2 regions of the Aquitalea sp. S1-19 genome follow, and region 1 is predicted to be linked to the other one. Evidence: riboswitches for the same ligand, from Rfam matches in the RefSeq annotation. Region 1 holds a riboswitch; the other holds the start of a gene.
The links. Region 1 has a riboswitch for thiamine pyrophosphate ahead of EGI20_RS01615 (thiamine ABC transporter substrate-binding protein). Riboswitches for the same ligand answer to the same signal wherever they lie in the genome.
Positions count from the first base shown of each region.

Region 2: linked by a shared signal. The riboswitch ahead of thiC (phosphomethylpyrimidine synthase ThiC) and the one ahead of EGI20_RS01615 (thiamine ABC transporter substrate-binding protein) in region 1 are both predicted to bind thiamine pyrophosphate.

Region 1 is NZ_RJTZ01000006.1:3,162-18,377, forward strand. Features, by position in the region: gene ettA (energy-dependent translational throttle protein EttA) at 1-1,228, opposite strand, end outside; gene EGI20_RS01585 (cation acetate symporter) at 1,337-2,992, opposite strand; gene EGI20_RS01590 (DUF485 domain-containing protein) at 2,989-3,300, opposite strand; gene EGI20_RS01595 (methyl-accepting chemotaxis protein) at 3,599-5,215, opposite strand; gene EGI20_RS01600 (YbaK/EbsC family protein) at 5,346-5,834, shown strand; gene EGI20_RS01605 (ABC transporter ATP-binding protein) at 5,831-6,451, opposite strand; gene EGI20_RS01610 (ABC transporter permease) at 6,435-7,991, opposite strand; gene EGI20_RS01615 (thiamine ABC transporter substrate-binding protein) at 7,994-9,007, opposite strand; TPP riboswitch at 9,059-9,149, opposite strand; gene EGI20_RS01620 (acyloxyacyl hydrolase) at 9,230-9,523, opposite strand; gene EGI20_RS01625 (hypothetical protein) at 9,809-10,609, shown strand; gene EGI20_RS01630 (FAD-dependent oxidoreductase) at 10,769-12,154, opposite strand; gene EGI20_RS01635 (DUF1345 domain-containing protein) at 12,231-12,905, opposite strand; gene pepE (dipeptidase PepE) at 13,008-13,733, opposite strand; gene EGI20_RS01645 (methyl-accepting chemotaxis protein) at 14,052-15,216, opposite strand, start outside.
Region 2 is NZ_RJTZ01000003.1:53,616-68,831, forward strand. Features, by position in the region: gene EGI20_RS01025 (DUF3313 family protein) at 83-373, shown strand; gene EGI20_RS01030 (thiamine phosphate synthase) at 397-1,404, opposite strand; gene EGI20_RS01035 (thiazole synthase) at 1,407-2,198, opposite strand; gene thiS (sulfur carrier protein ThiS) at 2,199-2,417, opposite strand; gene EGI20_RS01045 (FAD-dependent oxidoreductase) at 2,429-3,487, opposite strand; gene thiC (phosphomethylpyrimidine synthase ThiC) at 3,491-5,359, opposite strand; TPP riboswitch at 5,482-5,590, opposite strand; gene EGI20_RS01055 (mechanosensitive ion channel family protein) at 5,632-6,714, opposite strand; gene EGI20_RS01060 (ribonucleoside-diphosphate reductase subunit alpha) at 7,225-10,035, shown strand; gene EGI20_RS01065 (DUF2057 domain-containing protein) at 10,196-10,771, shown strand; gene EGI20_RS01070 (ribonucleotide-diphosphate reductase subunit beta) at 10,786-11,850, shown strand; gene EGI20_RS01075 (RES domain-containing protein) at 12,016-12,930, opposite strand; gene EGI20_RS01080 (lipocalin family protein) at 12,939-13,478, opposite strand; gene EGI20_RS01085 (arylsulfatase) at 13,973-15,216, opposite strand, start outside.

The sequences.
Region 1 (15,216 bases):
CGGCTACATCCTGGAAGACAGTCTTGTCGCTATCCAGATTTTCACGCGACTGCTCGACATACGCCATCTGCACGGTCTGGCCGATTTTCACCTCGCCCGAATCCGGCTTTTCCAGCCCGGCCACCATCTTGAACAGTGTCGACTTACCGGCACCGTTCGGGCCGATAATGCCGACAATCGCGCCAGCCGGTGCCTTGAAGCTCAGGTTGTCGATCAGCAGGCGGTCACCAAAGCCCTTGGACACGCCATCAAACTCGATGACCTCATTCCCCAGACGCTCGGCCACCGGAATAAAGATTTCCTGCGTTTCATTACGCTTCTGGTGTTCGAACGACGACATTTCCTCGAAGCGGGCAATACGCGCCTTGCTCTTGGCCTGACGGCCTTTCGGGTTCTGGCGTACCCACTCCAGTTCCTGCTTCATCGCCTTCATGCGCGCGCCTTCGCTCTTGGATTCCTGCTCCAGACGCTCTTCCTTCTGCTCCAGCCAGCTGGAGTAATTACCTTTCCACGGAATGCCTTCGCCACGGTCCAGCTCCAGAATCCATTCGGCGGCATTATCAAGGAAGTAACGATCGTGCGTCACGGCCACTACGGTGCCGGGGAAGCGCACCAGGAACTGCTCTAGCCACTCGACCGATTCGGCATCCAGGTGGTTGGTCGGTTCGTCCAGCAGCAGCATGTCCGGCTTGGACAGCAACAGCTTGCACAACGCCACACGGCGCTTTTCACCACCAGACAGCGGGCCGATCTTGGCATCCCATGGCGGCAGGCGCAGCGCATCGGCGGCCAGTTCCAGCTGCAGTTCGATATTGTCACCGGCGCCAGCGGAGATGATGGCCTCCAGCTTGGCCTGCTCTTCGGCCAGCGCATCAAAATCGGCATCAGGTTCGGCGTAGGCGGCATACACCTCTTCCAGACGCTTTTGTGCACCCATCACTTCGCCCATGCCACTTTCGACTTCTTCGCGCACGGTTTTTTCGGCGTCCAGCTCCGGTTCCTGCGGCAGGTAGCCGATATTGACGCCAGGCATATGCTGGACTTCGCCTTCGTATTCCTTGTCTACGCCGGCCATGATGCGCAGCACGGTGGACTTACCCGAGCCGTTCAGGCCCAACAGGCCGATCTTGGCACCTGGGAAGAAGGAAAGCGAAATATCCTTGATGATCTTGCGCTTGGGCGGTACGACTTTGCTCACGCGCAGCATAGACATTACATATTGGGCCATGGTGTTCGGTATCCGGCTAATGCGAAAACATGCAGTTTACCAAAATCGGCCGGACAAAAGAAAACCGCGCACCTATTGGCACGCGGTTTAATGATGAAGAATAAAGGCTTAGTGGTTATTGGCCGCAGCCGCACCAATACCGGTTTGCGCCCGAACCAGCTGATCATCGAATGCTGCGCGCTCTTTCTTGGCCTGCGCGCTCGAGTCCAGCATGGACACCACAATCGTCACAATAAAGGCCAGCGGCATCGAGAACAGCGCCGGATGGTCATACGGGAAGATCGCGGTTTCGTGACCCAGTACCGTCACCCACACCGATGGCGACAACACCACCATGGTCACGGCCGAAATCAGGCCAGTGAAACCACCCAGCAGTGCGCCGCTGGTGGTCAGGCCCTTCCAGTACATGGACAGGATCAGGATAGGGAAGTTGGCCGAAGCGGCGATACCGAAAGTCAGACCCACGAGGAAGGCGACGTTCATCTTCTCGAACATGATGCCGAGAATAATGGCCAGCACACCCAGTACGATCGCGGCAATCTTGGATACCTTGATCTCGGTCTTCTCATCGGCCTTGCCGCCGCAGATAACGTTGGCGTAGATATCGTGCGAGATCGACGAAGCACCGGCCAGAGCCAGACCCGACACCACCGCCAGAATGGTGGCGAAGGCAACGGCCGAGAGGAAGCCCAGGAACAGGTTGCCACCCACAGCGTGCGCCAGATGCATGGCAACCATATTGCCACCACCGGCAATCTTGCCAGCCAGATCACCATCGACAAAGTACTGCGGGTTGGTGCCGACAATCACCATGGCGCTAAAGCCCAGGGTGCACACCACGATAAAGAAGAAACCGATAAAGCCAGTGGCGACGAATACCGACTTGCGCGCCTCGCGGGCGTTCGGCACGGTAAAGAAACGCATCAGGATGTGCGGCAAACCGGCAATACCGAACACCAGGCCCAGCGACATGGAGGCGGCATTCACCGGATCAGCCAGCATCGAGCCCGGTGCCATGATACCCATGCCACCTTTGTGCACTTCCACTGCGCGCTGCGCCAGCGTCTCGTAGCTGAAACCAAACTGGCTCATCGCCATGATAGCCAGCGTGGTACCACCGGCCAGCAGCAGCACGGCCTTGATGATCTGTACCCAGGTAGTGGCAATCATGCCGCCGAAAGTCACGTACAGCATCATCACCACGCCAACGATCACCACGGCAACCGGATAATCCAGACCGAACAGCAGCTTGATCAGCTGACCGGCACCGACCATCTGCACGATCAGATAAAAGCAGACCACGGTCAACGAACCGAAGGCGGCAAAGGTACGGATTTTCTTCTGATCCAGACGATAGGATGCGATATCGGCAAAGGTGTACTTACCCAGATTACGCAAACGCTCGGCGATCAGGAAGGTCACCACCGGCCAGCCGACAAAGAAGCCAACCGTATAGACCAGACCGTCGTAGCCCTTGGCAAACACCATGGACGACAAGCCAAGCAAGGTCGCGGCCGACATATAGTCACCGGCAATTGCCAGACCATTCTGGAAGCCGGTAATGCCACCGCCGGCGGTATAAAAATCGGATGCCGACTTGGTACGGCGCGCTGCCCACCAGGTAATCACCAAGGTACCGGCGACGAAGATGAAGAACATCGCGATCGCGGTCAGGTTCAGCGGTTGTTTCTCGGCGGCTTCAACCGCAGGGCCTGCGATGGCGCACAGCGGAAACAAAGCGAGCGTAGACAGAAGTTTTTTCATTTGCGCGCTTCCTCAACGATTTCGGCGTTCAGGCGGTCAAACTCGCTGTTGGCACGACGCACATACAGGCCGGTACAGGCCCAGGCAAAGAAAATGATAAAAGCACCAACAGGGACGCCGATAGATAACACACCACCTTCAAACAACGGCGTTGCCAAAAATTCCGGACTTGTACCAACCAGCAACATAAAGCTGTAGTAAACGGCCAGCACTAATGCAGTCAGCCCCCATGCGGTACGCGAACGCTTGCCTGCCAGCTCGCGATACTTGGGGTTGGACCGTATACGGTCATTGATATTGTTAGACATACTTTCTCCTGAGGTTGCAACACAGCATGGGTAACGCATAAGCATTTCCCGGCTTTTAGGGGTAGCTTTCCTCGTTCTTCAGCCTGTTTTTAGGCTTGTGACGGGTTTTCCACCGGCAGATGTCCCGAGCCATCAACCCGAGTCCCTGCTCTATTATTGCGATGCATCATGCCATGAGCAACCATACATGACAAGCAGGTATCACTTGGCCTTATAAAAAAAGGGTAAACCCCATGTATAGTGAGGTTTACCCTGACAAAAAATGACACACCCCTCCTTGTTAAGGAGGCCAAAAACGCTAGTGCAGTTTGAAATGTTGCACCGAGTCTTGCAGTTGCCGTGCCAACACCAGCATGGCTTCGGTCTTGCCTGCAGCTTCGGCGGCAATAGCCGCATTGTCGCTGGCACTGGTTGCCACCTGCTCTACATGCTGTGCAATATCGGTACTGGCTGCGACCTGCTCATGCAAAGCACTGGAAATATCCTGCACCGCGTGTTGCACTGCATCCGCGCTTTGCTCGATACGGCTGATAGCCTCCTGCCCCTGGTCGGTCAAGCCGACCCCCAGCACCACCTTGCCGACAGCATCCTGCATCGCACTACGGGTATTTTCCGATAGCTGCTGGATATGACCGATCTTGGTGACAATCTCTCCTGTCGCCGTCGAGGTACGCTCTGCCAGTTTCCTGACTTCATCAGCCACCACGGCAAAACCACGCCCCGACTCGCCCGCACGCGCAGCCTCGATCGCCGCATTAAGTGCCAACAAATTGGTCTGATCGGCAATGTCGCGAATCACGGCCACAATGGACGAAATGCCGGATACATCACCAGCCAGACTGGACAAAGTTCCGGATGCCACATCCACCTTCTTGTTGATTTCACGCATTTCATCAGCCGCATCCCGCACCACGGCGCCCCCCTCGCGGGAAAACTCGCCCGAACGCGCACCCAACAGACGCGCCTGCTCGGCATTGCCTGACAGCACACCTACGCTCTGGGTCATCTGTTCCACCGAAACGGCCATGGCAGAAGCCGCTGCGCTTTGCTGGCTGGCGCGACCGGCCACCTGTGCAACATGACTGGACAACTCGCCAACAGTCCCGGCCAGCTCTTCACTCGCACTCACAACCTGCCCGACCATCGAGCGCAGATCATTCTGCATGCTGGCAATACCCGCCAGCAGGCTATCGTGATCGCCCGCATTCAGCTTCACCTGCGTCTGCAAGCGGCCGGCCGCAATGTCCCGCACCACTTGTCGCGCATAGGCCGGCTCACCCCCCAACTGGCTGATAATATTGGACGAAATTTTCCAGACCAAGCCGCACAACAGCAAGATCAAGATCAGCAAGGCGATCCCCTGCTCGATCGCATGCCCCTGCACATCGGCGTTAATCTCATCGGTATAAATACCAGTACCCACTATCCAGCCCCAGCCAGCAGACTTCAGTACCACGCTCACCTTTTCAACCGGCTCATCCGAGCCCGGTTTGGGCCATGGGTAGTAGACTGCGGCATTTTCACGCATAGCCTGCGAGAAAATATCACCCAAGCTGCGGCCATCCGGTGTTTTGAGGGCAAACATGCTGCTACCGGCCAGCTGCGGTTTAACCGGGTGGGCAACAAAATTCATCTTGCCATCAAGAATGAAGAAATAACCGTCTTCGCCATAACGCGAGCTCATCACCGCCGCCTTGGCGCGCGTTTGCGCCTCGGCCAGAGGCATCTGCCCCGAAGCGGCAGCTTTTTCATACGACTGGATAATGGTCAATGCCGACTCGGACAAGCGGATAACTTCCTGCTGATACGACTCCTGTAGTGAACTGCGCAAATTATGCAAACCCCAGGCAGCCATCAGCACCATCCCCAGCACGATTGCAACCAGCAAGGTCATCAACTGCTTTTTAACTGACATACTTCCCCCAAGCCTGCTTTAGGCATATTTATAAACACTACCAATTGTCATACAATATGCATGAAAACTTCACGTTTGACTATCAGGGAAAAACCTATTCGCCCGCTCTTCAAAGACAGGACACCCCGCCATGAGCCTCGCTTCCGTACGCGCATTTTTTGCCAGCAAACAACTGGACATACCCATTATCGAGCTATCGACCAGCACGGCGACGGTCGCGCTGGCCGCTGCGGCGCATGGCGTCGAAGCAGGCCGCATTGCCAAAACGCTGGCGTTCAGAACAGCAAACAGCGAAGTCGTGATTCTGGTGACGCGCGGCGATGCGCGCATAGACAATCGTAAATTCAAGGAAGTATTCGGCAAGGGTAAAATGTTGCCGCCGGACGAGGTCGAGACCATCACCGGCCACCCGGTAGGCGGCGTCTGCCCATTCGGTCTGGCTACGCCCTTGCCGGTTTATCTGGATGTTTCATTGCAGGCATTTGACGAGGTGCTACCGGCAGCAGGCGGCATCCACACGGCTGTACGGCTGTCACCGCAGACGCTGGCACAACTGGTGGGCGGGCATTGGGTCGATGTGTGCGGCCTGATCGAGCAGGCAGCGACCCTTAGCGCTTAAGACAGGCTGACAACACGGTCGGCCAGTCGTGCCGCCTCGGCCGGATCATGCGTGACCAGAATGGCCGGACTATTAGCGGCCTTGAGACGACGGCGGAATTCGTCGCCCAGACCAGTACGCAAGAGCGCATCCAGCGCCGAAAACGGCTCATCCAGCAGCATTAAACGCGGTGCGGTAATCAGCGCACGTGCCAGCGCCACCCGCTGCTGCTCGCCGCCGGACAAATCCCACACCCGGCGCGGCCCGAAACCGGCCAAGCCTACATCGGCCAGCATAAGCTCGGCGCGCACAGCAGCCTCGCGTCTGGGCACACGTTGCTCGATCAGGCCGAACATCACATTGCCCAGCACATCCAGATGCGGAAACAGGGCGAAGTCCTGAAACATCAGCGCGAAGCGGCGCGCCTCAGGCGCAAGCCCTGCTAGCGGCTCGCCGGCAAAGAACACCTCGCCCGCGTCAGATGCAGCCAGGCCTGCGATAATTTTGAGCAAAGAGCTTTTGCCACAGCCGGAAGGCCCGAGCAAGGCGACGATCTCCCCCGCCTCTACGCACAGATTAAAGCGGGAAAACAGCGGGCGGCCGGCATAAGACAGGCCAAGGTCAACGATCTGGAGCATGGTTTTTTTCCGGCCACTCGATTGCGGCAAACGCAAGCAGGGCAAACAGCATCAACAGGACAGACAGCAATAGCGCCGCATCAAGATTGGCCTGCCCCGGACGCCCCAGATGCTGGTAGATCAGGGTGGTCAGCGTCAGCCATTCGGGACGCGACAAAAACAGCGTGACCGCAAACTCGCCCACCGTGGTGGCAGCAGCAAACGCAAGCCCCCGGCGAAAAGCCGGACGCAACCATGGCCAGCTGACGCGCCAGAAGCTGCGCCAGGGCGTCGCACCCAAAGTGCGCGCGGCGGCCGGCAGATTCGGCGGCAGCGCATCCAGTGCCGCAGCCAGACTCTTGGCGATAAAGGGATAGGCCAGCAAGGCGTAGGCAGACACCAGCAGCAACAGGCTGGCGGACCAGCCCGGATATAACAGCAACAGGCCGAAAGCCACGCATACCGGCGACACGACAAACGGCAAAAATGCCGCCGCGCGCATCAGCGTGCTGCGCCTGGCCGCCAGCGCATGCAAAACACCAAGCAAGCTGGCCAGAAGCAAGGCCATCAGGGAAAAACGCAGGGTGTTGAATAACGCCAGCGCCGTGTCTTCATTCAGCAGCAAGCGCCATGTTTGTGCTTCCACTGTTGCGGCGCGTGCCAGCAAAGCCAAAAGCGGCGCGCCTGTGATGCTCAGCAACACCAGCAAAGCGCTAGCCAGCAGGACGCGGCGGCGCAGCGTATTGACTTTCAACAGCGCCAGCGGCTCGGTTTTGGCCGGCACCGCCATACGCGCTTCCAGAGCGGCATAAAACAGCGCCGCAGTCGCACTGACCAGCATGGCAGCCAGTGCCAGGGCGCCGGCGTCGGCGAGATTCAACTCATAGGCGACCAGAGTGTAAATCTCGACTTCTATCGTTGCCCATTGCTGCCCGCCCAAAAGCAGAGCCAGGCCAAAACCGGAAAAACAGTACAGAAACACCAGACACAGGCTGGACGAAAGCCACGGCATCAGCGCCGGCAGCTCGATACGCCAGAAAGCACGCCAGGGCGATGCACCCAGGCTGCGCGCCGCCAGCAGACGGCTGGCCGGCAGCGCCAGCAGGCCATCAACCGAGGCGCGCACCACCAGCGGCAGGTTGTAAAACAGATTGCCGTAGAGCAAAAGCCAGGGCGTGTCCTGCAGATTCAACCCGCTGATGCCGCGTGGACCGAACAGGGTCAGCACCCCCAGCCCTGCCACCAGAGTCGGCATCACGAAAGGCAGCAACATCAGGCGCAATAGCAAGGCGCGTCCGGGAAAGGCCAGCCGCGCCAGCACCCAGGCCAGCGGTACACCGATCACGGCAGTCAGTACGCAGGTGATGGCCGCCTGTGCCAGCGACCAGAGCAGGCGGCCTTGCAGATAGTCATCGGCAAACAACTCAAGACGCACGCCATCCCAGCCTTCAAGCAGCAGTCGCCCCAGCGGCAGCAAGGCCAGCAAAAATAAAAAGCCCAGCGGCAGCAAGGCTAAAGCCCGGCGCGAATACGCACCGGGCGACACCATGGCAATGGTCATGCTTAACGCAGCACCACCTTGTTCCAGCGCTTAAGCCATGCCCCGCCTTTGGCGGCGATGGTGGCCGGTGCCATCTCGGCGGCAAAACCAGGCTCGGCGGCATGGGCAAACACCGGCGCGGTGGTACTCCCCTCCACCACCGGATACATCCACATCGTGGTCTGCAACTCGGCCTGCACCTCGGGCGAGCGCATGAATTCGACAAACTTGGCAGCGGCCTCGCCTTCCTTGCCACCTTTGACCAGCGCCACGCCTTCAACCTGACGGAACACCCCGCCCTTGAGGAACAGGTTGCCAGTCGGCGCCGTGCTGACCTTGTCCTTGCTGTAGAACACCTCGGCCGCCGGACTGGTGGCGTAGCTCACCACCAGCGGGCGCTCGCCGCCATTACGGGAAAAATCGGTGTAGTAAGCTTCACTCCAGCCCTTGGCCACTTTCACGCCGTTGCCGCGCAACTTCGCCCACCAGTCAAATGCCTGCGCTTCCCCCATGCCGGCAATGGTCGCCAGCATAAAAGCGTAACCCGGACTGGAAGTAGACGGATTTTGCACCACCAGAAGCTTGGCGTACTCAGGCTTGGTCAAGTCCTGCAGCGAAGCAGGCAAGGCCAGCTTGTGCTTGGCAAACCAGGCCTTGTCGTAATTCAGCGTGACATAGCCGTAATCGGTGCTGACCACCCCCTCGCCCAGTGCATAACGCGCCTTGTGCTTAAGCGCAGCACCGGAATACGGCGCAATCACGCCGGCTGCGGATGCCTTGGCCAGCAAGGTGTTGTCTACGCCATAGACCACATCGGCAATCGGGTTGGCACGGGTCAGGATCAGTTTATTGAGCATCTCGCCGGCGTCGCCGCCCTTGATCAGCGACAGTTTGACGCCGCTTTGCTGCTCGAATGCAGCCAGGCGCGCCTTGGGCAGGGAAAAAGAGGAATGGGTCAATACGCGCAACTCGGCCGCGTGCGCGGCACAGGCGGCAAAGGCCAGCAAAACAGTGGTAAGGATGCGAACAGGCTTCATGGTTTCTCCGCTTACAAGGCCATAAAGCGAAGACGGGGAAACGGCGCACGAGAACGAGCCGCATCACGCTTCCTACGCTGGCATGACCCAGATCAGGTAATGGGGACTCTCTCAGCCAGACTGGGCACCCCCGGTGATTAGCGCACGCATGATAACGGTAAAGCCCGCCGCTGACAAAGCCACCCACCCAAACGACATGGCGTGGGCGACGGCTAGCCATGCTTAATAGCGGTAAAGCACGCTCAGCTCAAGCAGGTCCAGACCGTTATTCGGCTTTTTAAGGTCGGCGTTGGAGTAATGCAGCACGTTCAATCCCAGACTCCAGCTTTTACCGGCAAGCCCGACACCCAACTGGTCGACAAACTGTCCACGCGAGCCCAAGTCCGTGTCTTGCAGGCGTGTGCCGTTAAACCAGGCCGCATCGATACCGGCTTGCACATAAGGGCTCAGCCCCCCGATAGCTTGTGGAAATTGCCAGCGCAACAAGGGCGAGATACTGGCCGCCTGCCCGATCATAAGACCACGACCACCCGCCTGGAAGCAGGCAATGTCGCCATTGCTCTACGCCGTCGTCGAGCGTGGGGCTTGCGTGATACTGAATACCTCAAACTCAATATTCACCAGTTCAACACACCGAATAGCGCTTCGTTCCTCTACGCCGATAAGCACCTTCTGACCCAGAGGTCAGGATATCTACCGTATGAGAACGACGACGAGCCAAATAAGCCATCAAATTAATCGATTATCTCCGTAGGGATAATTTAAAATACGATCCTCGACTTTATATACCTGACCCGCGTAATGAACAGCACAGCCAGCACCCCGACCCCCGCGTCAACTCGCGCCAGCGCGCTTGCCGGCCAGGCTGAAATCCAGTCCGAATCCATCCTGATTCTGGCCGGCAGCGGCAATCCGATTTATGCAGTTGAACGCAAGCTGCACGCTCGCACGGAGCAAGCTGACTATTTCAGGGTTCAGCTACGCGCCCATGCCAGTGCCTGCGGCAGCGACTGGACTTTACTGGAAGGGGAAGCGGCCCAGTGGCACAACGGCTACCACAGCGCCGAAGTCTGGGTGGATCACGCCAGCAGCAGTATCAGTTTCGGGCCGGAATACGGCGTGCAGGTGCTGGAAACACTAGCCGGCAAAGGCCTGCCAGCCTATTTGTTTGCCCAGACCATTATCTGGGCCAAGACCCGCTACCCGGACTACAGCATCAGGGGTGGTTTGCTGCGCGCAGAAGATGCCGCCAATGAAGAAGCCCGTTTGCGGCGCAACGGTTATTACGCTACCCAAGGTTTTGACTTTGAATGGTTTGATGTGGAGCAGCGCAGCGGCCGCTATTTCAAGGCCAAAGCCAGCCAATTATTGGGCGTATGGGATAGCGAGACTGTTCGCCGTCTGGACTGCGAGCGCCTGCTGGATACATTGGCCAGCCAGGCCAGCCACTGCAGCGAACTGGAACAGCATCTGTCCCGCGCCAACTCCAAAAAAGAGCACGCCACCGTCAAACTGGAGCGCGAGCGCATGCTCAATCTGATCCTGGTGGGCGTAACCTGTTTTGTACTGGTCATGGGACTGATGGCGGCACTTCGGGTATAAGCAGGCAGCCCCGCGCTTAGAGCGTGTTCACGATCTCGCGAGCTAGCACGAGACAAGGCGAAAACGGCTGAGAAAGCGGAGTGTACATACGGTACATGAGCATTTCGAAGCCGTTTTTAACGCTGTATCGCTGACGCGCAGCAGATCGTGAACAGGTTCTTAGCCTGCCTGGGCAAACAGGGTATTAAGCGCCTCGGATGCGGTTGGGTGCGCCAGCGGCGTATTGGCCAGCGCGCTATAGGGTAAACCGGCCTGCATCGCCATTTGCACCACCGACACCACCTCGCCCGCACCGACACCCAGCATGGCAAAGCCCAGCAGCCTATCGCTATCCGCCGCAATCACCGCCTGCATCAGGCCGCTGGTTTCGCCTTCGGCCCAGGCCCGCGTCACTGCATCCATGGCCAGGCTCAGCACGCGCACTTCCAGCCCGGCCTGCTCTGCCTCGGCCACACTCAGGCCGATACGCGCATACTCCGGGTCGATAAAGGCCAGTCGTGGCAATACCCGCCCCTGCATTCCCTGCAAAGGGGGATGAAACAGCGACAAGGCAACACGGGCATCATCACTCACCGCATGGCCGGGTACAGGATGCGCCGCCACTTCACCCAGCGCATAGATGCCGGGCACCGTACTTTGCAGGCTCTGATCCACCACAATGCGGCCATCGGCTGCGAGTACAACGCCCAGTGCTTCCAGCCCCAGGTTGGCCGTCAGCGGCAGGCGCGCACCGGCCAGCAAAATATCGCTGCCATCCAGCTCCAGCAACTGCTGGCCCTGCCTTGCTTCCACCGAGACACCGGCACCACTGATGCCGCGCACCCGCTCGATAATGGTCGAGGTCAACAGGCGCACACCATCACGGCGTAATAGCTGGCCGATAGCATCGGAAAACACCGCATCTTCAAAGCGGGCAAGCCGTGGCGCTTCATCTATCAGGGTGACATCGCAGCCCAGACGGGCAAAAATCTGCGCATAGGCCAGCGCGCCGAAACTGGAGCCCAGAATCAGCAAATGCGCCGGCAGGCGCGTCATGCACATCAGTTCGCGCTGAGTCATGGCGCAGGCATCAGCCAGACCGGCCACCGGCGGCACTTTGACGCTAGAGCCGGTGGACACGAAAATGCGCTCTGCGCGCAAACGGCGCAAAGTACCGTCCTGCAGGGCGACTTCTACCGTATCCGCTGCAATCAGATGACCGTGGCCCAGCACCAGCTCTACCTTTTCTGCCGGCCACAAGGCCAGATCATGGGCGCGGGCGGCAGCCACCGTCTCCCCGATACAGGCAAACAGGCGTGCCAGATCAACCTCGCATGCGCCGCTCCCCACCCCGCAGCCAGCCCCCTGGCGCATCTGGTGGGCGATGCGCGCCGCGCGCACCATGACCGCGTCGGGCAGACAAGCCACATTCAGCGATGCACCGCCAAAAGCATGGTATTCGATCAGGGCGCCACGATGGCCGTGCCGGGCCAGATCCCGCGCCAGCCGCCGGCCGGCCAGACCACCGCCCAACACGACAAACTCCAGCGGAGGAAGACGTGCCATCTTTAATCTCCAGACCAAGGGCAGCCCCGTGCTGCCTCGCTGCAGACTAGCAGCTGGCAGGCCCCGCTGCTGACGCTTAGCCGCCGATCAAACCGGCACCAAGATTGATGGACAAACCCAGAATAAACAGGTTAAACACGAAAGACAGCATGCTTTGCAGCAGCACCAGACGGCGCACGCGCGAACTGGCTACCGCCACATCGGCGGTCTGGTTGGTTGCGGCAATCGTGAAGGAAAAATAAAGGAAGTCCCAGTAATCGGGCTCGGGAGGCGCATCGGGAAAACCAAGCAAAGGCAGCTGTGCGCCGGACAGGTAAAACAGATGGGCGTAATGCACGGCAAAACAGGTCGGCAGCAATAGCCAGGCACCCAGCAGCGTCACGCCGGTCAGCGCCAGATGCCAGACGCCCGCATGGGCATGCGCCAGCACCATTTCCACCACAATGGCAGCCAGGCTCATCAGCGTCGCCACGCACACCAGCGCCAACACCTTGGCGGCACTCTCGTCCTGGCGCTGCGCCTCCTGCCGGATATGCTGCACCCGGGCACGCAACATCATGCTCCACAGAGCCAGCAGATAGGCCCATGCCGTCACGTTCCAGCCCAGCAGCACACGCGTCAGCACCCTCATGCTGTCCGGCAAAAACCAGCAAGACAACACCCCGGCCAGCAAAGCCAGCGTCAAACGCGGGCGGGTCTGCAAAAACTGCCGTATCAAGCTGCCGCCGCGGGAAGCCCACTGTTTAACCATAAAGCACCGGCCCTATATAAATCAGCATCCAGTGTACTTGCGGCGACAGGGCATGGCATGCGCCACCATGCCCGGCATCGTGGCGCATGCTTCAAGCGAAACTCAGGCGCAAGGGCGCTGGCTGCTCATCAGGAAGGAGAAGTCACTGCGAGCCGGCACTTCGCACGGCTCGGTGCCGGCCTTGAATACGCGGCAATCAAGCTCGCCCACCATGCGGATAGCGCCATCCTCGATCACAAAGCCGGTGCCTTCGCGTATGCCTGCCACCCAGGTGTCGGGGTTAAGTTTGCCGAATTCGCCGATACGCTCTTCACGCGTCTCGCCCTTGAAACCTGGCGGATTGCCATGCAGATAGTGCGGATTGATCTGGAAGGGAATGAAATCCAGCGCATCAAAACCCTTGGGGTCGCAAATGGGCATATCGTTGGTGGTCATAATGGTCGGGCAGGCCAGATTGGCGCCTGCGCTCCAGCCAGCATAAGGCATGCCGTCGGCGACGCGTTCGCGTATCGCATCCAGCAGGCCCAAAGCGCGCACATCGCGCAACAGCTTCCAAGTGCTGCCGCCACCAACAATCACCGCCTGCGCCTCGCGCACCGCTTGTACCGGATCGGCAAAGCGCGTGATCGACTCCAGCTTGATGCCGGCCTGAGCCAGAGCCACCGCCGCCTTGGCCTCAAAACCGAGGTAGTCACCGGCAGCGTTGGCAAACGGGATAAACAATGCACGCTCGATTTTGCCGGCGAAAAAAGACTGAAAGTGCGGAATGGCGTATTCGAGGTAAGCCATCCCCTCGGTCTTGGCATTGGACAACAGTAACAGACGCATGCTTGCTCCTTAGTAGGGAAAAGGCGTGCGCGAGATCCGCCAGACTTCAGAGCAGGGCCCCGGACACGCGCTACGCGCGCATGATAGCGCACAAGCGTAGCTGCCGCCGCAAAAAAAGAAGATGTCACTACCTAAAAACATATGGCGGTGCGCCGATAAAAACGCCATACCCCGGAGCACGCTGAACCGGGATGGGGGACTGACGCATGAACGGCTTGCGAGGCGAACAACAAACACCACACCCAAGCGGAACATAGCCAAAAAAACACCCGGCTCCCATCAGGGGAAACCGGGTATGAATCCAGCGCGATAAGCGACTCAGAGCTTATATAGCGCCACTTCACCGCGCATACGCTGCGCCAGCAAACCCAGTTGTTCGGCCTGGGCGGCGGCCTGGGCGGCAGCGGCCGAGTTTTCTTCCGCCATATGCGCCACGCTTTCCACTTGCGAAGCAATGCTGTTGGCAGCCATGCTTTGCTCGCCTATCGCCACCGCAATCTCGCCGACCAGTTCGCTGCTATTGGCCGAGGCACTCACAATGCCGGCGACACGGTGCTGCGCCTGGCTCACCCCGCCTTGTCCCTCCTCCACCTTGCCTACCGCCTGCTGCATACTGGCGACAGCGCCAGCCGAGACGCTGCGTATTCCGGCTACGATCTGGGCAATATCCCGGGTCGAGCCAGCGGTACGTTCGGCCAGCTTTCTGACCTCATCCGCCACGACGGCAAAACCGCGACCACTCTCGCCGGCGCGCGCCGCCTCGATCGCAGCGTTAAGTGCCAGCAAATTGGTCTGTTCGGCCACATCGCGGATCACATTGATCATGGTCTCGATCTCGCGGCTTTGCGTATCCAGCTTGGTCAGTTCGCCCGATGCATCACTCACCGAGGTGGAAATCGCCTCGATATTGCTGACGGTATGGCCTATCGCCAACGCGCCACCCTGTGCCTCGCTGCCAGCCTGACGGCACAAGCCATCGGCCTCGCGTGTGCGGTCGGCAACATGATTGATGCTGACAGTCATTTGTTCCAGCGCAGCAGCCATAGTCGCCGCCGATGCGCTTTGCGTTTGCGAGCCATGCGACACATGACCTGCCGCGCCGGACAATTCTCCTGCCAGTTGCGCCACCTCGCTGGCTCCACCTTGCAGGTTTTTCAGGCTCTGCTGCATCTGCGCCATCAATGCATTGAATTCACCCAGCATGGCAGAGATTTCATCGCCACCACGCAGCGGGATGCGGGTAGTAAAGTCCAGCGTCTGGCGGATGGTGCCCACAGTTTGCTGTGCACGGCCAAGATCGCCGGCGATCTGGCGATAGATCAGCAAACCACTCACGCCCAGCAAGAGCAACATGGCCAAGGCAACGGCCAGCATGATCATCTGCGCATTAGCCGCAATCTCGTTGGCGTTCTTCTTGCCAATCGCAACCCAGTCCACATTGTATTTCATGTGTGCGTCCAGCGCGCTCAGCACCTGCTGCATC
Region 2 (15,216 bases), on a different contig from region 1:
AATGGAGTATCCAGCGCGCTTCCCCAATTTGAAGCGGCTTTAGGCTTTGTTAATGGAATGGACGCTCCCTTCCTGAACCGGCATCCAAGCGGTGGAACCGGCGCTGACCCCGACCCACTTTATTCCGGTCAAGGCCATCTTCAATGCCGGACGCGCCGCCGCCGGCTTGTCGTCGCACGTGATGGAAATCACCGGCGAGATGGAAATCCTCGCCCCGAACAACCGCCAGATTGCTGCGAGCTTGGCGTCCCGCAAAGCGGATGAAAGCCTGCCCCAAGGCAAGAACATCACTTGGGACGATATGGATAAATTGATCAATAACTGGGCCAAGCGCTTTCACAATGCCCTGCTGGATGGCAAGCGCGGCAGCTAAGCTAACGGCTAGGCGTTGACTTGTCAGGATGGCAGAGCCGGGTGTGGCCAGTCAGGCACCGGCGCCTGAGTACAGGGTGCCTTGACCAGCGCGCCCTGCAAGGCCGCGATTGCACGCGGCATCGCCTCGGAGCTTTCGCCCAGTCCACGCACCACGCACACCGCGGCCGGCCCCGCGCTTGCCGCCCAGCGCATATCTTGCGGTGTGAGCAGTCCGCCGATGGCAACGACCGGCGCTGGGGCGTGCGCCACCCACCAGGCCAGATTGTCCAGACCCTGCGCCTGCCACGGCATGGCCTTGGTGGTAGTGGGCTTGACCGGGCCGCAGGCGATATAGCTGGCGCCGCAGCCGGCGGCGCGCGCCAGCTCCCACGGGCAATGGCTGGACAAGCCCAGCAACAGGCTTGCACCTTGTGCGCGCAGCGCGGCAAGCGCGGCCGATGGCAGCGTCGCCAGATCCTCCTGCCCCAGATGCAGTCCTATCCCATGCCCATCCTGCGCGCAGGCGAGCACCGCTCGCCAGTCATCGTTGATCAATAATTGCGCGCCATGGCGCGCCGCCAAAGCCTGCGCCTGCACGGCTTCATCCGGATGCAGCGGGCGCTTGGCGCGCAGTTGCACCAGACGCAAGCCGCAAGACAGTGCCATCGCCAGCCTAGCCAGATCCGGCACGATGCCGTACAGCCCGTCCGGCGCCGCAAACGGCGCAAAGCGCGTGCCTTCACACACCCAGGGCAGCGCCTCTCCCAGCCCCAGCAGCGGCAAGCGCCCGCGCACCGTCAGCGAGGCCAGCACTGCCGCATCGGCCGCGCCATGTCCGGCCTGCTGCGCCAGCTTGAACGCGTCCCGCAGCGCCGCCAGCTGCCCACCCGTACCGCAGGCCAGATAGCCGCTGACCTCGGGCGTCTGCAGCCAGTCCATGCCTTCTGCGGTATCTATCAGCCACAGCGTACCACCCTGGCGCCGGGCCCATGCTGGCAGCGCCTCCCCGGCCGCCTGCTGCCGGGCCTCGTTCATCTCCAGTAGTTGCATGTTTATCCGATCAGAAAGGGCCGGCCGGTGACCGGGGTACTGGCCACCGCCATGGCTTGCGCTGCCATGATGCCGGCGCGGTAGCCGGCGCGCGCACCGGTCACCACCTGGCCAAAGGCCTGCGCCATCAGTACCGGGTCACCGGCATGGGCGACCGCCGAATTGAGTAGTACCGCATCGAATCCCAGCTCCATTGCCGCGGCGGCATGCGAGGGCGCACCAATGCCGGCATCCACAATCAGCACCGCGTCCGGCAGGCGCTCACGCAGGGTGCGCAAGGCCCAGGGGTTGAGCAGGCCCTGCCCCGAACCGATCGGCGCGCCCCATGGCATCAGCACTTCGCAGCCGGCATCCAGCAGGCGCTGACAGGACACCAGATCATCGGTGCAGTAGGGAAACACCTGAAAACCTTCCGCGATCAGGGTGGTCGCCGCTTCCAGCAGCTGCCACGGGTCGGGCTGCAGCGTGTATTCGTCGCCGACCACCTCCAGCTTGATCCAGCGCGTGTCGTAAAGCTCGCGTGCCATGCGCGCAAGCTGGATCGCTTCGCGTGCGCTGCGGCAGCCGGCGGTATTGGGCAGCAGATGCGCGCCCTGCGCGCGCAGCGTCTGCAGCACACCTTGCAAAAAGCCGTTGTCGCCGTCGCCAGCCAGGGTGCGCTTGAGTCCGACCGTTACGACCTGAGTGCCGGAGGCGACAATCGCCGCAGCCAGCACGCTGGGCGAAGGGTAGCCGGCGGTGCCGAGCAAAAGCCGGCTATCAAGGGGCGTGCCGTACAGGTTCAGGGTATCCATTCAGCCTCCGACGATGGGCATAAACAGGGTGATTTCGTCGCCTTCGGCCAGCTGGCAGGCGCGGCGTGCCGAGCGGGCGACAAATTCGCCATTGCGCGCGCAGGCGATGCTGTCGGCGGCGATATCACGGGATTCCAGCAATGCCGCCAGCGAGCTACTGCTGGCGACTTCGAGCGCCTCGCCATTGAGACGCACGGTGATGTGATCGGGTTTCATCATGTCCTTTGTGTTTACAGTCCGGCCGCCGCGATCGCGTCGTCGACCAGAGCCGGCGCCATCAGCCAGCCATGGCGAAACAGGCCGTTTAGCCGGATCAGGCCCGGCTCGATATGGGTCTGCGGCAGGTTGTCGGGCAAGGCCGGGCGCAGATTGGTTTCCAGATGCAGGATGCGCGCCTCGGCCAATGCCGGCATGGCGCTATGCGCGGCGGCCATCAGCTCGACCGCGCTTCTAAGGCTGACTGGCGAGCGGTCGGCGCTTTCGATTTCGCTGGCGCCCACCACGATCACATCGCCCGGGCGCGGCACCATATACACGCGGTGGCGCGGATGCATCAGGCGTAGCGGCCGCTGAAGAGCCACGCCGGGCGCGTGCAGCCACAACACCTCGCCGCGCACGCCGCGTAGCGGCAGCGCGTTCTGCGCCCCCAGACCACGGGCGTCGACCACCCAGTCAAACGCAAGCTTGTCACCATCAGCCAGCGTCAGCCGGCCCGGCGCCAGATGGCTGACCCGCGAGTTCCAGCACCAGGCAGCCTCGCTTGCCGCCACCAGCGCCGGCAGCAGCGCATAGGGAAACACCTGCCCTTCGCCGGCCAGCAGCCAGCCGCGCAGGCCCGGCGCGAGCTCAGGCTCCAACGCGCCAAGATCGGCCGCACTCAGCGCCTGCGGCGTGGCCAGATCCGCGGCCAGCTGCGGAGCAAGCTGGAGCCTGGCCAGCACACGCGCAGCCGACCCCGCATCCGAGGGGTGTGCCAGCAGCAAGGAGCCCGCACAGCGCAGATAGTCGTCCGGCCGCGTTCCCAATTGCGCCGCCAGCGCTGCCGCCACTTGCTGCCACAAAGGCAGCGAGCGCACCCCCAGTTGTGCCACTTCGGCCGGTGCATGTTCCAGCTCGGCCAGCGGGCTAAGCATCCCTGCTGCGGTAAAGCCGGCGGCGCCTTGCCCGTCGCCCGCAGGCTCGAGGCCGCTGGCCGGATCGAATACCGTCACCCTGTGCCCGCGCAAAGCTAACTGGTAGGCCAGCAGCCGGCCGGCAACGCCGGCGCCGGCAATGCCTATGCTTGCCATGGCTCAGGCCTTTTCAATCGGGATGTACAGCTGGCGCCCCGCGTCCTCGTAACGCTGCGACTCGCCTTCCATGCCGCGCGCCAGCGCCTCTTCGTCACTGACGCCCAGCGTGGCGGCGTAGTCGCGTACTTCCTGCGTGATCTTCATCGAGCAGAATTTAGGCCCGCACATGCTGCAAAAGTGCGCGGTCTTGGCGCCTTCGGCCGGCAAGGTGGCGTCGTGGTAGGCGCGCGCGGTATCCGGGTCGAGCGCCAGCGCGAACTGGTCTTCCCAGCGGAACTCGAAGCGGGCGCGGCTCATCGCGTCGTCGTGCGCGCGCGCGCCGGGGTGGCCCTTGGCTACATCGGCCGCGTGCGCGGCGATGCGGTAGGCGATCAGACCCTGCTTCACGTCGTCGCGGTCGGGCAGGCCCAGGTGTTCCTTGGGCGTCACATAACACAGCATGGAAGTGCCCATCCAGCCTATCATCGCCGCGCCTATGCCCGAGGCAATATGGTCGTAGCCGGGCGACACGTCTATGGTCAGCGGCCCCAGCGTATAGAACGGCGCCTCGGCGCAGACTTTAAGCTGCTCGTCCATATTGGCCTGGATCATATGCATGGGCACATGGCCCGGGCCTTCGATCAGGGTCTGCACATCGTGCTTCCACGCCACCTGGGTCAGCTCGCCCAGGGTACGCAGCTCGGCGAACTGCGCTGCGTCATTGGCGTCCGACAGCGAGCCGGGGCGCAGGCCGTCACCGAGCGAGAAGGTCACGTCGTAGGCCTTCATGATGTCGCAGATGTCTTCGAAATGGGTGTAGAGGAAGTTTTCGCGGTGGTGGGAAATGCACCATTTGGCCAGGATGGAGCCGCCGCGCGAAACGATGCCGGTACGGCGGCGCGCGGTCAGCGGCACATAGGCCAGACGCAATCCGGCGTGGATGGTGAAGTAGTCGACGCCCTGCTCGGCCTGTTCGATCAGCGTGTCGCGGAAAATCTCCCAGCTCAGATCCTCGGCGATGCCACCGACCTTCTCCAGCGCCTGATAGATGGGCACGGTGCCGATCGGCACCGGCGAATTGCGCACGATCCAGTCACGCGTGGTGTGGATATGGCGGCCGGTGGACAGATCCATCACCGTGTCCGCGCCCCAGCGGGTGGACCACACCAGCTTTTCCACTTCTTCCTCGATGCCGGAGGTGACCGCCGAATTGCCGATATTGGCGTTGATCTTGACCTTGAAGGCGCGACCGATCGCCATCGGTTCCAGTTCGGGATGGTTGATATTGGCCGGAATCACCGCACGCCCGCGCGCGACCTCGTCGCGTACCATCTCCGGCGTGATCTCGCGCGCCATGGCAAAGCCCAGCGCATTGCCGGCCAGACGCGCCTCGCGCTCGGCATCCCCCAGATATTCGCGCATCCACTCGCGCTTGCCGTTCTCGCGCAGCGCCACGTATTCCATCTCGGGGGTGATGATGCCGCACCGCGCGTAATGCATCTGGGTGACGTTGGCGCCTGCCTTGGCACGGCGCGGGGTGCGCTGCAAGCCGGCGGAAAGTTCGCGCAGGCGCGCCAGCGATGCTTCGTCGCGCGAGCCGTCATCGCGCGCATCGGCGATACGCCCGGCGTAGAAATCGGTGTCGCCGCGCGCGTCCAGCCACGGCGTGCGCATGGCGGCGAGGCCCTGACGTACGTCGATAGTGGCAGCCGGGTCGGTGTAGGGGCCGGAGGTATCGTAAAGGGCGATATTTTCGCCGTTGGAGAGTGCGATTTCGCGCAGCGGCACGCGGATATCGGGCTGGCTGCCGATGGTGTAAACCTTGCTGGATGCAGGAAGCGGCTCGCAGGTAGCGGCGAGCATGGCGGTAAAGCGGTCGGGTGCGTTCATTGAGGCCTCGGCTACGTTGTTGTCAACGCTCCGGAGGCAGGCAAAACAACTGTGCGAAAGAGACGTGCCTTGCAGTCAGGCCGTTACGAATCCGCGCCGGCAGCACGCCTTGAGGGCCGGCCACCAACAGTCATTGCTCTTCTTACGCCGGTATTATCCGGATCAAGTCCATCGGGTTCGGTATTCACCATCTCAGCTGGGCCTTGCGGCCCGGCACCCCGGAGCGATGACGCATTGTGACCGCAGCAAGACATGCCGGTCAAATATTACTTTCAGACCAGCGGCAAGCCCGCCCCCGTCCCTTCCACATACAGCGTACGGCTGGGGAAGGCAAAATCGGCGCCGCAGGCATGCACGATATCGACGATCTTCAGATACACATCCTGCTGCGCGGCCAGCCACGGCTCCCATGACGTGGTGCGGGTAAAGCAATACACCATAAAGCTGATCGACGACTCGCCGAACTGGTTGAAATACACCAGCAAGGTATCGTTCTGGTCGATGGCCGGATGGGCGCGCAGCATGGCGCGCACCTTGTCCACCACCTCGGCCATACGCCCGGCATCCTCGTAACGCAGGCCGATATTGACCAGAATGCGGCGGTTTTTCATCCGCTGCGGATTGACCACTCCGATGCTGGAAAAGATGGAATTGGGGATATACATCGGCCGGTTGTCGAAAGTCAGGATGCGCGTCAGGCGCCAGCCGATATGCTCGACCGTGCCGTCGATATTGCGGTCGGGCGAGCTGACCCAGTCGCCGACCTTGAACGGCTTGTCAATGAAGATCATCAGGCCGCCAAAGAAATTGGCCAGAATATCCTTGGCGGCAAAACCGACCACCAGACCGCCGGCGCCGCCAAAGGCCAGCAAGCCGGACAGGCTCATACCGAAAGACTGGCCAATCAGCAAGGACACCACCACCAGCGTGATCACCTTGAACAACATGGACAAGGCATTGGCCGTCGTCGTGTCGTAGCCGTTTTCCAGATGCAGGCGCTCGGACGCATCAATAAAACGGAACGCCCCCCATACCACGACCAGCGCCACGGCCACCATACGCAGCGGCCCGATCCATGGAGTCAGGGCCGGCCACAACTCGCGTCCCAATGTCTGCAGCAACAGAGAAAAACCGATGATGGCAATGATCGCCATGATGGCGGGCGAACTGGAACGGATAAACGCGTGCAAAAGCGAGCGGCGCAAGCCCATCTCGCGCTCGGATGAATGGCGGGCGAACAGCACCCACGCCAGTTGGGCCAACAGGGTAAACAACAGTACCAGAGAGACCTCGCCCAGCCAGGGGTGGGTCGCGCTGGTGTGCTCGAGTGTCTGGATAAATTCGGGTGTTTTCATGCATCAGCCAAAAGAATGAACCGCCAGTGGCGGCAGATTTCCCCACTATGCCGCATCGGCCGGCTTTTTGCCGCTCAGGACATGCTGCACCCCGCAGCAAAACACGCAATTTTTAAGTGGGCACTATAGCTTTATTGAAAAATTTCATGATTTTTAATGCAGCATCCAAACCACAACCACAAACTACTACATCTAGTGTGTGTATAGACATGAAACGCTGCATCCTTGTATTTAAAGGGATAGCACCGCACAAAATATCCACACCAGCAAAATGGCGTAAATTTTTTATTTTGCCGCAAGCCATATCTGGCGTGGATCACGCCATTCACGCACTTTGTCAAGACTTGCGAAGCCGCATCTTAGCCACTACCATTTGCGCCATAACAGATAAAAAACAGCATATATAGTATTAGTCCGTGCAACACACCCAAGCCGTGCGATGGACAGCCAACTACCGCACACGGCAAGAAAACATCACAAAATTCAAATAAAACAGGATAAAAATCAAAAATGAAGACTTTTGACGGACAAACCGCCGCCGAACTGGGGCGCGCCGCCGCACCGCAGGCTGACTTCAGCCAGTACAAGACCATCCGTCGCGGCGGTGCCGTAGTGGCGTTCGAACCGGTCAAGATCTCCATCGCCGTCACCAAGGCCTTTCTGGCGGTGCTCGGCCAGCAAGGCGCCGCCTCGGCCAGCATCCGCGACAAGGTCGCCGGCCTGACCGAAATGATCGTCGGCGCGCTGATGCGCAGAAAGCCCGAGGGCGGCGCGATCCATATCGAAGACATCCAGGACCAGGTCGAACTGGCGCTGATGCGCTTTGGCGAACACGACGTCGCCCGCGCCTATGTGCTGTACCGCGAAGAACGCGCCAAGGAGCGCGCCGCGCGTGGCGAGGCGCTGCACCAGATCACCATCAATGTGCAAAAGAAAGACGGCCGCAAGCTGCCGCTGAATATCCCGGCACTGCGCGACACCATCCAGGCTGCCGCCACCGGCCTTGCCGGCATCGACGTCGACGCACTCCTGGCCGAGACGCTGAAAAACATCTACGACGGCGTGTCGGAAGAAGAAGTCGGCAAGTCGGCCATTCTGGCCTCGCGCGCCATGATCGAACTGGACCCGGCCTACGACTACGTCACTGCCCGCCTGCTGCTGGACCAGCTGCGCGGCGAAGTGCTGGGCGAAGCGGTGAGTCAGGACGCGATGGCCGACGCCTACCCGCATGCTTTTGCCAGCGCCATCGCCCAGAATATCCGCGCCGAACTGCTGGACGAGCGTCTGGCCGAATTCGACCTGGCGCGCCTGGGCGCTGCGCTCAAGCCCGAGCGCGATCTGAAATTCGGCTATCTGGGCCTGCAGACGCTGGCCGACCGCTACTTCCTGCATATCGACGGCGTGCGCAGCGAACTGCCGCAGGTCTTTTTCATGCGCGTGGCGATGGGGCTGGCGCTGAACGAAGTCGAGCGCGAAGCGCGCGCCATCGAGTTCTACCAGGTGCTGTCCAGCTTCGACTTCATGAGCTCGACGCCAACGCTGTTCAACGCCGGCAGCCGCCGCAGCCAGCTCTCCAGCTGCTACCTGACCACCATCGCCGACGACCTGGACGGCATCTACGAAGGCATCAAGGAAAACGCCCTGCTGTCCAAGTTTGCCGGCGGTCTGGGCAACGACTGGACGCCGGTGCGCGCGCTGGGTAGCCATATCAAGGGCACCAACGGCAAGAGCCAGGGCGTGGTGCCGTTCCTGAAGGTAGTCAACGACACCGCCGTGGCCGTCAACCAGGGCGGCAAGCGCAAGGGCGCGGTGTGCGCCTATCTGGAAACCTGGCACGCCGACATCGAGGAATTCCTCGAGCTGCGCAAGAACACCGGCGACGACCGCCGCCGCACCCACGACATGAACAGCGCCAACTGGATTCCCGACCTGTTCATGAAGCGGGTAATGGAAGGCGGCGAGTGGTGCCTGTTCAGCCCGTCCGAAGTGCCCGACCTGCACGAGTTGACCGGCGCCGCCTTCGAGGCACGCTACACCGCGTACGAAGCACTGGGGCGCGCCGGCAAGCTGCGCGTATTCAAGAGCCTGCCGGCGCTGGTGCTGTGGCGCAAGATGCTGACCATGCTGTTCGAGACCGGCCACCCGTGGATCACTTTCAAGGACCCGTGCAACCTGCGCAGCCCGCAGCAGCATATGGGCGTGGTGCATAGCTCCAACCTGTGCACCGAGATCACGCTCAACACCAACGATGACGAGATCGCGGTGTGCAATCTGGGCTCGGTCAACCTGGCCGCGCACATGAAGGACGGCGCGCTGGACAGCGACAAGCTCAAGGCCACCATCTCGGTCGCCATGCGCATGCTGGACAACGTGATCGACATCAACTTCTACCCGGTGAAGAAGGCACGCAACGCCAACCTCAAGCACCGTCCGGTCGGCCTGGGCATCATGGGCTATCAGGACTGCCTGCTGCAGATGCGCGTGCCGTTCGCCAGCGACACGGCGGTGCGCTTTGCCGACGAATCGATGGAGCTGGTGGCCTACCACGCCTACTGGGCCTCGACCGAGCTTGCCGAAGAGCGCGGCCGCTACGCCAGCTACAAAGGCAGCCTGTGGGACCGCGGCATCCTGCCGCAGGACAGCATCAACCTGCTGGCGGCCGAGCGCGGCGGCTATCTGGAAATGGACCGCTCGGGCCGGCTGGACTGGAACCCGCTGCGCGAACGCATCGCCCGCTACGGCATGCGCAACTCCAACTGCCTGGCGATCGCACCGACGGCGACCATCTCCAACATCATCGGCGTGTCGCCTTGTATCGAGCCGACCTACCAGAACCTGTTCGTCAAATCGAACCTGTCCGGCGAATTCACCGTCACCAACGAATACCTGGTGCGCGACCTGAAAGCCGCCGGGCTGTGGGACGAAGTGATGCTGGCTGACCTCAAATATTTCGACGGCAGCCTGGGGCGCATCGACCGCGTGCCGGACGAGATGAAGGCGATCTACGCCACCGCGTTCGAGATCGACCCGGCGTGGCTGGTGGAAGCAGCCAGCCGCCGCCAGAAGTGGATAGACCAGGCACAGAGCCTGAACATCTATATGGCCGGCGCCTCGGGCAAGAAGCTGGACGAGCTGTACAAGCTGGCATGGGTACGCGGCCTGAAAACCACCTACTACCTGCGCACGCTGGCCGCGACCAGCGCCGAGAAGTCGACCGGCCGGGGTGGCGAACTGAACGCGGTCGCCGCCGCGCCGCAGCCACCAGCCACCGACGCCCAGTTCTGCAGCATCGACAACCCGGACTGCGAGGCTTGCCAGTGAGCGTGGTGCACGCTGCCGTAGGGGCGTAGGGTGGGTTAGCCGCTGATGAAGCGGCGTAACCCACCGCCCTGCCCGCCCACGCTCGCGGCCGGCAGTGCAAAACAGGGACAGCTAAAACAAAGCATGCCGCAAGGCACCATCGATTGCGAAAGAGCACACCATGCGCACCCTGTTGATCTTAAGCACTGCCAGCTTGCTGAGCGCCTGCACCACCATGGCCGACAAACTGCAAGGCAGCCTCACCCCGCCGCCCGGTGACGGCTATGCCATCTTTTCACTGGTCGGCAAATCCAGCGACCCCGACCGCGCGTCGGCCAGCGTGAGCTGGAATAGCCTGGACAGCGCCTTGCAAGGCCGCGTCTACGCGAATATGGGCACCAATACCATCTTTGGTGAAAACGGCAATATGGCCGCCGGCAAACTGGAGCTGCTCACCCTGCCTCCCGGGCGTTACCAGCTCGCCACCGCCTATGGTTACTGGCCCTCCGGCCTTGGCCGTTTTGGCGATAGCGGCATCCAGATCCGCAGCTTCCCGCTGAACCTGCCGTTCAGCGTCGAAGCCGGCAAAGCCGTCTATCTGGGTGAAGTGCTGCTGGAAATGGACTACCTGCCCACGGCCGAAATCCGTGACGCACAACAACGCGACTTTGCCCACATGAAAAACGTGTGGAAGGTCAACAACCTGAACAGCGTCGTACTCGCGCCATTCAAGCCCGAGACGATCAAACCCGATTGAAACGAAAGACACCCATGCTGAGTTTTGAAGACCCGATCGCTCCTGCCGCCTCCGCTACCCCTTCCAAGCGCATCAGCGCCAGCGACAAGCGTGTGATCAACGGCACCACCGACGTCAACCAGCTGGTGCCGTTCGCCCACAAATGGGCATGGGACAAGTATCTCGCGCAGTGCGCCAACCACTGGATGCCGCAGGAAGTGAACATGCAGCGCGACATCGAGCAATGGAAAACCGGCCAGCTGACCGAAGACGAAATGCGTATCGTCAAGCGCAACCTCGGCTTTTTTACCACCGCCGACAGTCTGGCCGCCAACAATATCGTGCTGGGCACCTACCGCCAGATCACCTCGCCCGAATGCCGCCAGTTCCTGCTGCGCCAGGCGTTTGACGAGGCGATCCACACCCATGCCTACCAGTACATCGTCGAGAGCCTGGGCCTGGACGAAGGCGAAGTGTTCGGCGCCTATCAGGAGGTCGCGTCCATCCGTGACAAGGACGAATTCCTGATCCCGTTCATCGACACCCTGTGCGACCCGGCATTCAAGACCGGCACGCTGGAAAACGACCAGCGCCTGCTCAAGAGCCTGATCGTGTTCGCCTGCATCATGGAAGGGCTGTTTTTCTACGTAGGCTTCGTGCAGATCCTGGCGTTGGGGCGCCAGAACAAGATGACCGGCGCCGCCGAGCAGTACCAGTACATCCTGCGCGACGAGTCGATGCACTGCAATTTCGGCATCGACATGATCAACCAGATCAAGCTGGAAAACCCGGCACTGTGGACCGAGCCGTTCAAGGCCGAACTGAACGCGCTGTTCCAGCGCGCGGTGGAACTGGAATACGCCTACGCCGAAGACACCATGCCGCGCGGCGTGCTTGGGCTGAACGCTGCCATGTTCAAGGAATACCTGCGCTTTATCGCCAACCGCCGCATGCAGCAGATCGGGCTGGAGCCGCTATTCCCGGGGGTCACCAACCCGTTCCCGTGGATGAGCGAAATGATAGACCTGAAAAAGGAAAAGAATTTCTTCGAGACGCGGGTGACGGAGTATCAGACGGGTGGCGCGTTGAGTTGGGATTAAGATCCAGATGTCACGCTTGGCCACATAATTAGTGTGCGCTCGGCGAAATACTTTAACAGACATCGTTATGAGAAAGGTGGCATGGCTGAATCCGAAGCTAAAATTTATGGTTTCAGCCAAGGCCACTGCATTTTGATAGGAGCCAAGATATCCAAGCCATCTTGCTTAACTTGGCACCCAAAGGGGCTTAAGCAAAACAGTCGTAGCAACATCTTCTTCATGCTCTTCCCAGTGGAAATTACCGCCAATCTCTATTCCGTTGACGTGCCGAGCTGGAGAGAAGTCATAATATCCATGGGACAAGTGTCTAGCATGGCCACAACGAACCGATCTTACACCCCATTGATCCCAGAAATGATCTGTCCGTACAGCAAAACAAATAGCGCCATTTTGTACACAACTTGGGTAGGCAATTGCTGATAGCTTGGGATTTTTGTCAAAAATGCACTTTGCAACATACGAAGAAATTTCGTAGTTATCCCTTCCGTCTAGCAAACACTCCAACAGAAAAGCATCTGTAATCAAAAGTGACTTCTCATCTTGCGGTTTGCAGGCATTCAAATAATTCGAAACTCCTTGCGCGTGCTCCCCAGCCATAAAACCTCGCCCTGAGCGCTGAATCCTCATGAGTTCACCAATAGGTGCAATCAGGCAGCTTTTCCCGGGTACGATTTCAAAGTCAGCAAGAACAACCTGATCACTTTCGGCACGCACTTCTTTCAAAGCAGTATCCGGACGATCCGCGAGATAGAGTACTGAAAAACCATCAGGGTTGGCTCTTCCTTGAGATGCAGGAACATCTTTTCGCCAAATGATTCCATCCACATTTTGGGGATAAGGCTCGTGGGTCTTTAGCCTTCGAGCACGCCTAAATCGATGCCCTGCCCCCCAGTTCAGACCAAGAGTTGGATGCACCATGACCAAACGCTTTATCAGTGCCTGTTTGTCTTCAAGTGCACTATCCGAAAAATTGGAAATCTCAGCCGTAAGCTCTTCTAAGGGAAGAGGAGGGAAAGCTTCGGTGATCGTTGGCAGCAACGTAGTTCCTTTGGTTCGAAGATTCAAAAAGTAAGTATCCAAACACCGAGTCAATCCGCCCGCGTCTGCGACACCCAGATCAGTTTGTCGGTCTCGAACCCCAGCGCCGCTGCCTGCTGCAGCAATCTCGTTTTCACCTCGGGGGCCAGGGTTTTGTCGCGTGCCAGTATCCATAAATAGCTACGGTTGTTGCCGGCCACCAGCGCCCAGCGGTAATCGGGGTCCAGCGCCAGCACATGGTAGCCGCCGTAGAACGGGCCGAAGAAAGACACCTTGAGCGAGGCCACATCGGGCTGGCCATTGAAGCGGGCGCGCCCTTCGGCCTGCTTCCACCTGGCGCTGGCCGTGTCGTAGCCACGGTTGATCACGCGCACCTCGCCATCCGGCGCTGGAATATAGCGGGCGCTGACATCGCTCAAGCCCCGCTCGAACACATGGTCAAGGCGGGCAATTTCATACCACTTTCCGCTGTAGCGCTGCAGCTCGAAGCCGCTCACCGGCACGATCCCGGCCGGCGGCAAGGTGGAGCAGGCGCTCAGCAACAGGCAAAATAGCAGCAGAAACAGCCGGCGCAAGGTGCAAGGTGTCATCTGTTTCACCCATAAGGAGATGGGCCGGGCCTGCCGGCGGAAAATGGCGTGCCGATATCATACACAATAAGGTCTTGCCGGCAGCGGCGCTGCCCCCTGCCCCGCCAGATTTGCGCCAGCGCAAAAGGGGCTAACCAGGTTAAAGCCGCCTTGATACGCGCAAACGCCCCCGCAGATGCCGGCAAAGGACGCGACCGGCGCGGTGTGGCTGGGGCTACTGAGCGGCACGCTATGGTTTGCACTGTGCCTGTCTTTGCTGATGTGTTTAAGCGCCATCGCGATCCGGTCATCGCATCCATTTACGCCGCTGCTATTCACGATCTGCTGCGCGCAGGCGCACAAACGTTAAAAACGGCTTCGAAATGCGCATGTACCCTCTCTGTACATGCCGCTTTCTCAGCCGTTTTTGTCTTGTCTCACGCGAGATGGCGAACACATTCCAAGCCGGATGTCCGGGGACAGTCGGGCAGCCCGACTGTCCCCGGCAAGGGCGTTTACTGCCCGGACGGCTGCGCAGCGGCAGCCGGAGGAACGCCCACATCCACCCTGACTTTCCTGACCTTGCCGTTGAACACGCCGCGGTTCACGCCATATTCATCGCTCACCGGTGTGCCATTATCCATGCCGACATCGGCAGTCTCTTCGGCCGAAAAAATGCCCGGCTGGGTGCGCGCGATGCGGCCGCTGGCCACCTGCTTGCCATTGACCGCCAACTTGCCTTCGCCGCCCTTGCCCTGCCCGCTGCCATCATAGACAAACTCGAAGCGCACGGTTGAACGGCCCGCCGGCAAGGATTCGCCCGAGACGATGGTCGTTCGCGTCTGACCAAGGAAGTTGTAGGTGTAGGCCGGCTTGCCGTCCTTGACATACAGTGTCCAGCCGCCAAAGCGCCCGCCCTGAGCCAGGATGACTCCGTTGCCCCCGCCTGCCGGCACTTCGACCTCGGCCGTGATGGTCTTGGACTGGTTCTTGATATTGATGAAGGCATTTTCAGACAGATCCTTCATGCCGTCACTCAGCGTCAGCGAAGTGCGTCCGCCCATCAGGTCAGGCCGGCCTGCGCTGGCCGGATTCAGCCGCTCGAACAGGCGGTCATCCAGCGGCAGCACATGGTTGGCGCGTGCATCGACCAGAAAGGCCTGTTGCAGCTCTTTCAGCTTCTGGGGCTGGCTGGCAGCCAGATCATTACTCAGGCTGAAATCATTACGGGTATCGAACAGCTCCCAGCGGTCGTCCTGCAGGGGCACTCTGGGCTTCGCCTCCCATGGCGCGCGGTGTATCGTGCGGGCGAACCAGCCATCCTGGTAGAATGCCCGGTTGCCTAAGATCTCGAAATACTGCGAGGTACGGGCCGGTGCGGCCGGGTCGGTAAAGGAAGCCAGCAGGCTCTTGCCCTGGATAGGCGTCTGTTTCACCCCATCCACCATCTTGGGTTCAGGCAGGCCAGCCGCAGCCAGAATGGTCGGCGCGATATCGATCACATGGGCAAACTGGCTGCGCACCTGCCCGTTCGCCTTCACCTTGGCCGGCCAGTGCACAACCATGCCGTTACGCGTCCCGCCGAAATCTGAAGTGACCTGCTTGGTCCAGGCAAACGGCGTATTCCCGGCGACCGCCCAACCCGCCGCCATATGCGGGTAAGTGCTGGGATCGCCCCAGGTATCGATCTTCTTGAGCATATCCGGCACCTGCTCCTGGACGCCGTTGAAATAGGTCATCTCGTTGAGCATGCCGTTGG